One region of the Pseudomonas sp. GW821-FHT02H09 genome, then DNA from elsewhere that is predicted to be linked to it. Evidence: riboswitches for the same ligand, from Rfam matches in the RefSeq annotation. Region 1 holds a riboswitch; the other holds the start of a gene.
The links. A riboswitch is a leader RNA that binds a small molecule or an ion and turns the genes downstream of it on or off. The one in region 1 is predicted to bind cobalamin.
Positions count from the first base shown of each region.

Region 2: another riboswitch for cobalamin. It lies ahead of cobO (cob(I)yrinic acid a,c-diamide adenosyltransferase); the one in region 1 lies ahead of cobW (cobalamin biosynthesis protein CobW).

Region 1 covers NZ_JBWKVA010000008.1:170,088-176,096, reverse strand. Annotated here, with positions in the region: gene cobM (precorrin-4 C(11)-methyltransferase) at 1-283, opposite strand, end outside; gene AC07VR_RS13195 (cobalamin biosynthesis protein) at 365-778, opposite strand; gene AC07VR_RS13190 (CbtA family protein) at 775-1,476, opposite strand; gene AC07VR_RS13185 (CbtB domain-containing protein) at 1,488-1,682, opposite strand; cobalamin riboswitch at 1,783-2,011, opposite strand; cobalamin riboswitch at 2,201-2,414, shown strand; gene cobW (cobalamin biosynthesis protein CobW) at 2,509-3,588, shown strand; gene cobN (cobaltochelatase subunit CobN) at 3,592-6,009, shown strand, end outside.
Region 2 covers NZ_JBWKVA010000023.1:80,123-86,131, forward strand. Annotated here, with positions in the region: gene AC07VR_RS26100 (class I SAM-dependent methyltransferase) at 1-314, shown strand, start outside; gene AC07VR_RS26105 (hypothetical protein) at 458-1,042, opposite strand; cobalamin riboswitch at 1,200-1,435, shown strand; gene cobO (cob(I)yrinic acid a,c-diamide adenosyltransferase) at 1,513-2,124, shown strand; gene AC07VR_RS26115 (cobyrinic acid a,c-diamide synthase CobB) at 2,135-3,517, shown strand; gene bluB (5,6-dimethylbenzimidazole synthase) at 3,514-4,164, shown strand; gene cbiB (adenosylcobinamide-phosphate synthase CbiB) at 4,161-5,069, shown strand; gene cobD (threonine-phosphate decarboxylase CobD) at 5,062-6,009, shown strand, end outside.

The DNA.
Region 1 (6,009 bases):
AGCGAATCTGCTCGCCAATTGCGCCGTACAGGCTCGGATCGCCGGAATGCACCCGGGCCACGTCCTGACCTTTGCCATGGGCGGTCTTGATCAATTCAATGATCTGCTCCAGGTGCAATTCTGCACTGTTGATCACCTGTTCGGCCTGGTGGCCTTCCAGCACGGCAGCGGGCACCAGCGAGCCGGCATAGATGATGACCGGGCAACTGCGGATCAGCCGCTGGCCTTTGACGGTGATCAGTTCCGGGTCGCCGGGACCTGCGCCGATAAAGTAGACGGTCATGGCTGTTTCCTGTGCAAAGTCGTGTCGGCAATGCTTCAGATGAAGATTGCTCATGATCAAGGGCGGGGATTATCGGGGATTTTACGGCGCAGATGCCAATGCAAAGGTGGCCTGGGCGTATTTCTGTCGCGAGATCAGCAGTTTGGCCGGGCTTTGCGTCAGATGCTCGGCCAGTGCCAGCGCAGCGCTTTCGGCCACGCCATAGCAACCGGTGCGTTCAAATGCGATCTCTGAGCGATGACTCAGTTGTGGCTCATAGGCAGCGAGCTGTGCACTGCTGAAGAATGTCAGCGGCAACGCCAATTGCGCAGCCAGCTCAAGCAGGCCAGGCTCCTCTCGTTTCAGGTCGATACTGGCCAGGGCCTGGATCGCTTGCAGATCGATGTGGTGAGCCTGCAACGCCTGATCGAGCAACGCCTGTAGCGTGGCGGCGGGGCAGCCACGCTGGCAGCCCAGGCCGACTACCAGGGTCGGCGCTGTGCTGATGTCAGTCATGCGCGGTATTGGCCTTCGCTTTTGCGACGGAACAACCAGGCGCTGATCAGGCCCAGGGCCAGCCAGAACGCGGCGTTGGTCAATTGCGAAGCGATTTTGAATTGTGCTTCGAGCGCTTCCGGCGCCAGGCTGGAATGCACCTGCGGTTGCGGCGCGCCAATGATGTGCGGTACCGCCAGAATTGCCACGCCGAGAATCTTCAATAGCCAGTGTTTGCCAAACACGATCAGCGCAATGCCGACAGCGGTGGACGCCGCGGTCCCGGCCCACCAGGTCTGCCGTTGCAGCAGGTCAGCGGCGGCAGTGCCGGGCAGCTCCGGCGGCAGGCCCATGGTCGGTGCCAGGCAGAAGGTCGCGTAACCGGCCAGGCCCCAGAGCAAACCTTCGGACGTGCGACCCGGAGCGCGCAGGGTATAGAGACCCGCAAGCATCAGGGCGAAACCGACGGCCACCACCAGATTGCCACCGGTGGTCGAGAGCACGCGCTGCCAGCCGTCCTCCGGCTCCCAGGCTTCGGCATCATGGGTATGACCGGCCATGGCGCCTTCAGCGTGTTCGTGGACTTCGGCGGCCGGGGCCTTTTCATAGGTTTCCGCCTGGAGAATCAGCGGCGCGACCCAGAAGCTTTGCAGCAAGGTCAGCAACAAGGCCGCGAGCAGCCCTGTGAAACCTGCGGTTTGCGCAATACGCTTGATCATGTCAGCAGGTCTCAATGGCACGGAAAAGCGGAGCTGTGACGGGTGTCGTGGGCGGCGTTGTGCACCGCTTCGATATGCGAGAAACCGGCGAAATACACCAGGCACGCGCCCAGAATCGATGCGCCGATGGCGGCAATCAGACGTTGGCTCAGGGTGGACGTGGTGCTGGCGGTGCCTGCGTGGCGGGTGCTGCTGATGATCGACATGGCGCTTCCCTCTGATGTGTCAGCGGGTGAATCGAGCGCATGAAAACCCCTGCGAGACAGGCTCGCAGCGGTTCAAACAGCGCCCGCCCACCGCGGGTTTGTTATTTCAGTATTGCGGGCCGGTCTCCGGGCTCACGAGGGGTTTGGGCCAGTGCCTTCACCTGCAAGAGTCACCTTCCCATGCCGAACTGCTGGCACAGTGGATCTGACTCTTCGCTCGCTTACCGTTGCGGGGGCAGCACCGGACTGATCAAGGCTTTGAGTAAAGCACATGACTCACCGGTTTCCCGTTTCACCCTGTGAAGGGCACCCGTAACAAGTTGCGTAGGAGAGCATGGGCGGGGGATGAGAGTCAATTGGCAAGGTTTCTCACTTGTTGGACCGAGGCGCTTCCATCGCGAGCAAGCTCGCTCCTACAAGGGGACCGCGATTGAATGTAGGAGCGAGCTTGCTCGCGATGGCGTCGTCACAGTCACCATAGATCTCTGTCCGGACATTGACCCGCCCCCAAGCGATGCGTAGCCTTGCGCTTTCGAGGTTCTTCGGCACTCTCGCCGAAGCTAAGAAGGGAACGCGGTCAATGCCGCGGCTGCCCCCGCAACTGTGAACGGTTCCGTTTCTGCCATGCCACTGCACCCTCTATCCATAGAGCGAGCGGGAAGGCGCAGAAATCGCCAGTCGAAAGACCGGCAGGCCGTCAGCCAGGAGACCTGCCTCGTACCAGATTCTCACTACAACCGGGCGGGGTGATCCGGTGGCGAAATCTTCCGCGCCCATCGGTGTGGTTGTCGTCCCGTATGCCCGCCACCTTGCCAAAGGGCATCCGATGAAAACACTGGCCAAACTTCCCGTCACCATCGTCACCGGCTTCCTCGGCTCGGGCAAAACCACCTTGCTGCGGCATATGCTTGATAACGCCCAGGGCCGCCGCATTGCAGTGATCGTCAACGAATTTGGCGAGCTGGGCATCGACGGCGAAATTCTCAAGCAATGTTCCATCGGTTGCACTGAAGAAGAGGCCAGCGGCCGGGTCTATGAACTGGCCAACGGTTGCCTGTGCTGCACCGTCCAGGAAGAGTTCTTCCCGGTGATGCGCGAGCTGGTTGCCCGTCGCGCCGACCTGGATCACATCCTCATCGAAACCTCTGGCCTGGCGCTGCCCAAACCGCTGGTGCAAGCCTTCCAGTGGCCGGAAATCCGCAGTGCCTGCACTGTCGATGCAGTGATCACGGTGGTCGACAGCCCGGCCGTGGCCGCCGGCACCTTCGCTGCGTTCCCGGATCAAGTCGACGCCCAGCGCAAGCTTGACCCGAACCTGGACCACGAATCACCGCTGCACGAACTGTTCGCCGACCAGCTGGCCAGCGCCGACCTGGTGATCCTCAACAAAGCCGACCTGATCAGCCCTGAAGACCTGGCCAAAGTGCGCCTGGAAGTCGCCGAAGAACTGCCGCCAGCAGTAAAAATCATCGAAGCCAGCAGCGGTCGCTTGCCTCTGGAGGTTTTGATTGGTCTGGGCGCCGGTTCCGAAGAGCATATCGACAGCCGTCACAGCCACCACGACCATCATCACGACGGTGATGCCGATAGTGAAGGGCATGATGACCATGACCACGACGCCTTCGATTCCATTTCCATCGAACTGCCCCAGGCCGACGAAAGCCTGCTGCTGGATGCCCTGACCCAGTTGGTGGTTCAGCACGGCATTCTGCGGGTCAAAGGTTTCGCCGCGGTTGCGAACAAGCCGATGCGCTTGCTGATCCAGGGCGTGGGCACGCGCTTCGACAGACATTTCGACCGTGCCTGGCGCGCCGATGAGCCGCGTGCAACACGCCTGGTACTGATTGGCCAGGAACTGGATGCCGCTCTGATCGAAGCGCAATTGCGCGCCGCACTCGGCGCCTGAGCCATGCACCTGCTCAGGACCCAGCCCGGAGGTTTCGTGTCGGATGACAACATTGCCGACCTTGGACAAACCCCCGCCGAGCTGGTGATCCTGTGCAGCGGCGATTCCAGCCTGGCGCTGCTCGCCGAAGCCGCGCAGCAATTACCGGACGACTACCCGAGCCTGCGTCTGGCCAACCCGATGCAGGTACAGAACCACGCCTCGGTCGACCTGTACGTCGACGAAGTCTTGTGTCACGCCAAAGTCATTCTGATCTCGCTGCACGGCGGGATCGGTTATTGGCGTTACGGCATCGAGCGTCTGGTGCAGCTGGCCGAGAAGGGCGTGCAACTGATTCTGGTGCCCGGCGACGATCGTCCCGACCCGGAACTGAGCGACCTGAGCACGGTGGTCGCCGAAGACCGCGATCGGCTTTGGCACTTCCTGCGTCAAGGTGGTTTGGGCAACGCGCTGGACCTGTATCGCTGCCTGGCCAGTCGCTGGCTGGATCGCGATTACCCATGGGCCGAACCACAAATCCTGCCGCGTACGGCGATTTACCATCCGCGCAAAAGCAGCGCCACGCTCAGCGATTGGCAAGCCGACTGGCACGCTGATCAACCCGTGGCGGCGGTGTTGTTCTATCGCTCGCACCTGCAGGCGGCGAACACCGCTTTTATCGATGTTTTCTGCCAGCGCTTGCAGGCGGCGGGGCTTAACCCGTTGCCGATTGCGCTGGCCAGTTTGAAAGAGCCTGGCTGCCTGGCGATGGTCGAAGATTGGCTGGACGAGGTCGAGGCTGGGGTGATTCTGAACACCACCGGTTTTGCCCAGTCCAGTCCTGAAGCACCGCATCTGCGGCCTTTCCGGCGTAATATCCCGGTGATCCAGGCGATCTGCGCCCAGGACAACGAGCCCGGCTGGCGCGCCAGCGAGCAGGGCCTCGGGCCGCGAGACCTGGCCATGCATATCGCTTTGCCGGAGCTGGACGGGCGCATCATCAGTCGGCCCATCAGCTTCAAGGACCTGGCCTGGCGCAGCGAGCGCAGTCAGTCCGATGTGGTCTGCTACCGACCTGCGCCTGCGCGTATGGACTTCGTCGCCGAACTGGCGCGGCGCTGGATTGATCTGGCGCGGGTACCGAATGGCGAAAAGCGTATCGCGCTGATTCTTGCCAACTACCCGACCCGTGATGGCCGGATCGGCAACGGCGTGGGCCTCGACACCCCGGCCGCTGCGCTGAATATCCTGCGGGCGCTGCACGCTGAGGGCTATCCGCTGCCGGCGCAACTGCCTGAAAGTGGCACAGCGCTGATTCAGCAATTGCTTGGCGGGGTCAGCAATGATCTGGAGAGCATCGACCAGCGGCCATGCCAGCAAAGCCTGGCACTGGACGACTATTGCTTGATGTTCAATTGCCTGCCCGAAGCCAATCGCAACGCGGTGCTTGAGCGCTGGGGCGCGCCTGAAAGCGATCCGATGTTCCGCGGCGGGCGGATGATGATCGCAGGTCTGCGTTTTGGCCTGACTTTCGTTGGCATTCAACCGGCGCGGGGCTATCAGGTCGACCCGAGCGCGGTCTATCACGACCCGGACCTGGTGCCGCCTCATGGCTATCTGGCGTTCTATTTCTGGTTGCGACAAACCTACGGCACCCATGGGGTAATCCACGTCGGCAAGCACGGCAACCTCGAGTGGTTGCCGGGCAAGGGCGTCGGTCTTTCGGAAAACTGCTGGCCGGATGCGCTGCTGGGGCCATTGCCGAACATCTATCCGTTTATTGTCAATGACCCGGGTGAGGGCGCCCAGGCCAAGCGTCGCACCCAGGCGGTAATCATCGATCACCTGATGCCGCCGTTGACCCGCGCTGAAACCTACGGCCCGCTGCGCGATCTCGAGTTGCTGGCCGACGAGTATTACGAAGCGCAGTTGCTTGATCCGCGCCGAGCCCGGGAGTTGCAGCGCGACATTCTGAAACTGGTGCGCGAAACCCGGATCGACCGCGAACTGCAACTGGACGAAAAGCTCGACAGCGACGCTGACGCGGCGATCTGGCTGCCGCGTCTGGACACCTATTTGTGCGACTTGAAGGAGTCGCAGATCCGCGATGGCTTGCATGTGTTCGGCGAGTCGCCAACCGGCCGCTTGCGCATCGATACCCTGTTGGCGTTACTGCGTATTCCCCGTGGCGATGGACGCGGTGCGCAGTCGAGTTTGCTGCGAGCCTTGGCCAAGGCCTTCGAACTGGGTTTCGATCCGCTGGACTGTGTGTTGGCTGATCCCTGGACCGGACCGCGACCGGTTGAACTGCAGACGCTGAGCAATGAGCTTTGGCGCACCACCGGCGATAGCCGTGAGCGCCTCGAGCTGTTTGCCGCGCAGTTGATCGAGCGGGTGTTAAGCGCTGATGTCGACACGTTGAACGAACCGGGCTGGGCCGAG
Region 2 (6,009 bases), on a different contig from region 1:
GTCTGGCGCCTGCACTGGAAACCCTGGCGCAGATCGAGCAGCAAGGGCAGGGTGGCTGTTTCGACTTGATCTTCATCGATGCTGACAAAGCCAACTATCCTGCCTATCTGGAGAGTGCCTTGCGTCTGCTGCGAAGTGGCGGTCTGGCGATTTTCGATAACACGCTGTGGAGCGGGCGGGTGCTTGAGGTGAATCCTGAGAGTGAAGACACTCGAGCCATCCAGGCATTGAACCGCGCCTTGAAGGATGACTTGCGTGTCGATTTGTCACTGTTGCCGTTAGGCGATGGCCTGACGTTGTGCCGCAAACTGTAGGAGCACAGCTTGCTGGCGATGGCGATGGCGATGGCGATGGCGATGGCGATGGCAGTGGCGAGTTGCGGCTTGAGTATGCTGGTTCCCCTATGAATGCACCGATGTAACCATAGAGAGGCGAAGCTGCCCGGTGGTTCAGCGTTTCAGCCGCGGGCTTCTTTGAATAGCACGGCGACGCCCGGATGATAGTTGCCTGCTTCATTGCGCAACTTGTGATAGGGGTAAGGGAAGTACCAGGCCACGGCGCAGGTATGTTCCTTTTGCAGATCGTCGACCATGTCCTGGAGTTCTTCTGGGGTGGCGCTGTGTTGTGGTTTGTGTGGCGCTACGAACAGGCAACCGAGCTTCAGATCGCTGGCGTAGCTGATCTTCCTGGCATCGCTCACGGCGTCGAGCAGCGCTTGAGTGAGGTTCAGGTTATTGACCCGCGGCCAGCGCTGGGTGGCCTGGATGTAGACCCGTTCCTCATTGGTGGCGATGTAGAGGTCGGCACGTCCATTGCGGTCGCCGTCTTCCTGCTGTTTTTTCGTCGGGGTCTGTTCCAGTGTCACCATTTCCGACATCCAGGCGGCAGCCGAGAGCAGCCCAAGGTTGGTGCGTTCATCAAACCAATAAGGGGATTCGTTATCACCGCGTACCTGGATGTAGCGATCGATACATTCAAACCAGCGCTCCAGCACTGGGCGCAGGAATTCCAGCTTCGGATTGCTGATGATCATGCCTTGCATGTTGCCCACCTTTATTTTTGTGATGTTAGTGTTGTGGCTATTTGATATCACTGCTTTCAGTGTGGCACAAGATTGGCGTCAGTTTATTGAACGACGGCACATAATATCGCGGGCGAACGCCCCGGGTTTAATTGACGCTCCACCCCCAACCCTCTAACCTTCGCGACTTGTTTCAGGTGCTCTGTGACCCAAGGTCGACAGAGTGAAACAGGGAAGCCGGTGAGTGTGCGTTCTTTAACAGAACGGACAGCGATCCCGGCGCTGCCCCCGCAACGGTAAATGAGTCAAGGCTGCGCTTTTGGCCACTGTGTCGACTGTCGATACGGGAAGGCGTGCAGCTCGGCAGCGATGCCCCTCATGAGCCCGGAGACCGGCCTGATCCATCCAGCGGCATCACGGTGGGCGATGCCAGGCTTATGCCGTCTATTTCTATTCCTGCCCCCCCGTTATCGTTCCAACGGAGAGCTGCCATGACTGAATCCCCCGATCGTGACGAACGCCATCTGGCGCGTATGTTGCGCAAAAAAGCCGTGATCGACGAGCGTATTGCCAACTCGCCGAACGAGTGCGGGCTGCTGTTGGTCCTGACCGGCAACGGCAAAGGCAAGAGCAGTTCTGCCTTTGGCATGCTTGCACGGGCCATGGGCCACGGAATGAAATGCGGCGTGGTGCAGTTCATCAAGGGTCGCAACAGCACCGGGGAGGAGCTGTTCTTTCGACGCTTTCCCGAGCAAGTACGCTTTCACGTCATGGGCGAAGGCTTCACCTGGGAAACCCAGGATCGCCAGCGTGACATCGCCGCAGCCGAAGCGGCCTGGGAAGTGTCCCGTGAACTGCTGCGTGACCCGGCCATTGGCCTGGTGGTGCTTGACGAGCTGAACATCGCCCTCAAGCACGGTTATCTCGACCTGGACCTGGTTCTCAGCGATTTGCAGGCTCGCCCGCCAATGCAGCACGTGCTGGTAACCGGCCGCGGCGCCAAGCCCGAAATGATTGATCTGGCCGACACGGTTACCGAAATGGGCGTGCTCAAACATGCGTTCCAGGCCGGGATCAAAGCGCAAAAGGGCATTGAGCTGTGAGTATTGAAGCATGAGTGATGCACGTCATTGTCCGGCGGTATTGATCGCCGCACCGGCTTCCGGTCAGGGCAAGACCACCGTGACCGCCGCGCTGGCCCGCTTGCATCGCAATCAGGGGCGCAAGGTCCGGGTATTCAAGTGCGGTCCGGACTTTCTCGACCCGATGATTCTCGAGCGCGCCAGCGGCGCGCCGGTGTATCAATTGGACATGTGGATGGTCGGCGAACAAGAAAGCCGTCGACTGCTGTGGGAAGCGGCGGGCGAGGCTGACCTGATCCTGATCGAAGGCGTCATGGGCCTGTTCGACGGTACGCCGTCCAGCGCCGATTTGGCGCGGCACTTCGGCGTACCGGTGCTCGCCGTGATCGACGGTACGGCCATGGCCCAGACGTTCGGTGCTCTGGCCTTGGGGCTGGCGCGCTATCAGGCGGACTTGCCGTTTGCCGGCGTTCTGGCCAACCGGGTTGGCACGTTGCGCCACGCGCAATTGCTCGAAGGCAGCCTGACCGAAGGCCTGCGCTGGTATGGCGCGCTGTCTCGCGAAACCGGGATCGAACTGCCGAGCCGCCACCTGGGCCTGGTGCAGGCCAGCGAACTGAATGATCTGGATCTGCGCCTCGACGCGGCGGCCGAAGCCTTGGCCAGCAGTTGTGAAGTGGCGTTGCCGCCGGCAGTCGGGTTCGCTGCGCCTGAGGTTGTCGTCGCCGAGCCATTATTGGCCGGTGTGCGGATTGCCGTGGCTCGCGATGAGGCATTTGCTTTCACCTACGGGGCGAGCCTGGACCTGCTACGGGCGATGGGCGCCGAGTTGCTGTTCTTTTCGCCGATCCATGATCGCGAACTGCCCGAGGCTGACAGCTTGTACCTGCCGGGCGGCTACCCGGAATTGCATCATGTTGCGCTGGCGGAAAACGCCACGATGCTGGCTGCGATCCGCGCGCACCACGCGGCCGACAAGCCGTTGCTGGCCGAGTGTGGCGGCATGTTGTATCTGCTCGACTCCCTGACCGATGTCGACGGTCAGCGCGCCGAACTGGTGGGGTTGCTCGCCGGCGAAGCGGTGATGCAAAAGCGTCTCGCGGCGTTGGCCTTGCAGGCAGTTGATCTGCCAGAGGGCTCGTTGCGCGGCCACACCTATCATCACTCGCTGACCAGTACAGCGCTTGAGCCGATAGCCCGGGGCCTGAGTCCTAACGGTGGGCGTGGCGCCGAAGCGGTCTACCGTGACGGTCGAATGACCGCTTCCTATGTGCACTTCTATTTCCCTTCCAATCCCTCTGCGGTGGCCGCACTTTTTGCGCCTGGCTCGCAAACCGCTATCGCGAGCAAGCTCGCTCCCACACTAGATCGTGTACTTCCTGTAGGAGCGAGCTTGCTCGCGAAGAGGCCATGACCGACAACGCCTTTAGTCCGGCCGAACGTGAGGCTGTTTATCGCGTGATTGGCGAGCGCCGCGACATGCGTCACTTTGCTGGCGGCACCGTCGAGCCCGAACTGCTCAGGCGTCTGCTCGAGGCCGCCCATCAAGCTCCAAGCGTGGGCCTGATGCAGCCGTGGCGGTTTATCCGCATCACCGACCGCCCGTTGCGCGGCAAAATTCAGCAACTGGTCGAAGAAGAACGTGTACGCACTGCCGAGGCGCTGGGCGAACGTTCCGACGACTTCATGAAGTTGAAAGTCGAAGGCATCAACGACTGCGCTGAAGTGCTGGTCGCCGCGCTGATGGACGATCGCGAGCGGCATATCTTTGGGCGCCGGACCTTGCCGGAGATGGACATGGCGTCGTTGTCCTGCGCTATTCAGAATCTCTGGCTGGCGTCCCGCGCCGAAGGCCTGGGGATGGGCTGGGTGTCGCTGTTCGAGCCCCAGGCGCTGGCCGACTTGCTGGGTCTGCCGGCCGGGGCCAAACCGCTGGCGGTATTGTGCCTGGGTCCGGTCACGGCGTTTTATCCGGCCCCCATGTTGGTGCTTGAAGGCTGGGCGCAGCCGCGCCCGCTGAGTGAATTGCTGTATGAGAATTATTGGGGAGTGAGTCAATGAGTGTGGCGTTGTTGAGTGCCGCCGCGGTCGCGCTGGATGCGCTGCTGGGCGAACCCAGGCGCTGGCATCCGCTGGTGGCGTTCGGCCGTTTTGCCGATCGCATCGAGCAACGTTTCAACTCCGGCGGTCGTGGCTGGCGCAGTCACGGCGTCACTGCCTGGGTGATGGCGGTGTTGCCGCTGACTCTATTGGTGACCGCCTTTGCCTGGCTGCCATATATCGGTTGGCTGGTCGAGATCCTCGCGTTGTATTGCGCCCTTGGCTTGCGCAGCCTTGGCGAGCATGTCAAGCCGGTCGCTCAGGCTCTGCGCAGCGATGATCTGGAGCAAGCACGACGTCGAGTGGGCTATCTGGTCAGCCGTCAGACCAGTGAGCTTGATTCCACGGAAGTCGCCCGGGCCGCCACTGAGTCGGTGTTGGAAAACGGTAGCGATGCGGTGTTCGCTGCGTTGTTCTGGTTTGCCGTCGCCGGCGCACCGGGGGTGGTGCTGTATCGCCTGAGTAATACGCTGGACGCGATGTGGGGCTATCGCAATGAACGCTTCGAACGCTTTGGCTGGGCGGCGGCGAAGATCGACGATGCTCTTAACTATATTCCTGCTCGCCTGGTTGCCCTGACCTACGCGCTCTTGGGCAAGACCCGTCTGGCGCTGAAGTGCTGGCGGACTCAGGGACCCACCTGGGACAGCCCGAACGCAGGTCCGGTAATGGCAGCGGGCGCGGGGGCCTTGGGCGTAGAGTTGGGCGGGGCAGCGATCTACCACGGTGAACTGCACCAGCGTCCGCAACTGGGTGAGGGCGTGCCGGCTGATGCCAACTCCATCGACCGTGGCTGGCAACTGGTGCAGCGCGGGGTGTGGTTATGGTTGCTGATTTTCTGCGTGGGAGCTGAGCTCTATGCTTGACCACGGCGGACGGTTGCGCAAGGCCGCGCTGCAATACGGTATTGCCGAAGCGGATTGGCTGGACCTGTCCAGTGGCCTTGCGCCTTGGCCGTGGCCGGTACCGCAAATCCCTCTGCGGGCCTGGGCGCGTTTGCCGGAAACCGATGATGGTCTTGAGCAAGCCGCCTGCGATTACTACGGCGCGACTCAAGTGCTACCGGTTCCGGGCTCGCAAGCGGCAATCCAGTTGCTGCCGCGATTACGCCGTGCCGGCAAGGTTGGCGTGCTCTCGCCCTGTTACGCCGAGCATGCCGAGGCATGGCGCCGCTGCGGCTACATCGTGCGTGAGGTGCTGGAGCAGGAAGTAGACTTCTTTCTCGACCACCTTGACGTGCTGGTGGTGGTCAACCCGAATAACCCCACCGGCCTGAGCCTGACCCCGGATCGGTTACTCGACTGGCATGCTCGACTGGCGCAACGCGGCGGCTGGCTGGTGGTCGATGAAGCGTTCATGGACAACACACCGCAGCTCAGTCTGGCCGCTCATGCCAATCAGGTCGGGTTGATCGTTTTGCGATCATTCGGCAAGTTTTTCGGTTTGGCCGGTGTACGTCTGGGCTTCGTGCTGGCCGAGCGCAAACTGCTCAAATTGCTCGCCGAACAGGTCGGACCCTGGGCGGTCAGTGGGCCGACACGGGTGTTGGGGCAGGTTTGCCTGCGCGATACGGTGGGGCATGCCCGGCAACGTCTGCGCAGCGAAGAAGCCAGTCAACGGTTGACGCAAGTGCTTGAGCACCATGGATTCAAGCCACAGGGCGGCTGCGCCTTGTTCCAATGGCTGATCACTGAGCGCGCTGAACATCTGCACGAATTCATGGCTCAACGCGGCATTCTGTTGCGGTTGTTTACCCACAACAGCAGCCTGCGTTTCGGCTTGCCGGCCGATGAAGCCGATTGGCTG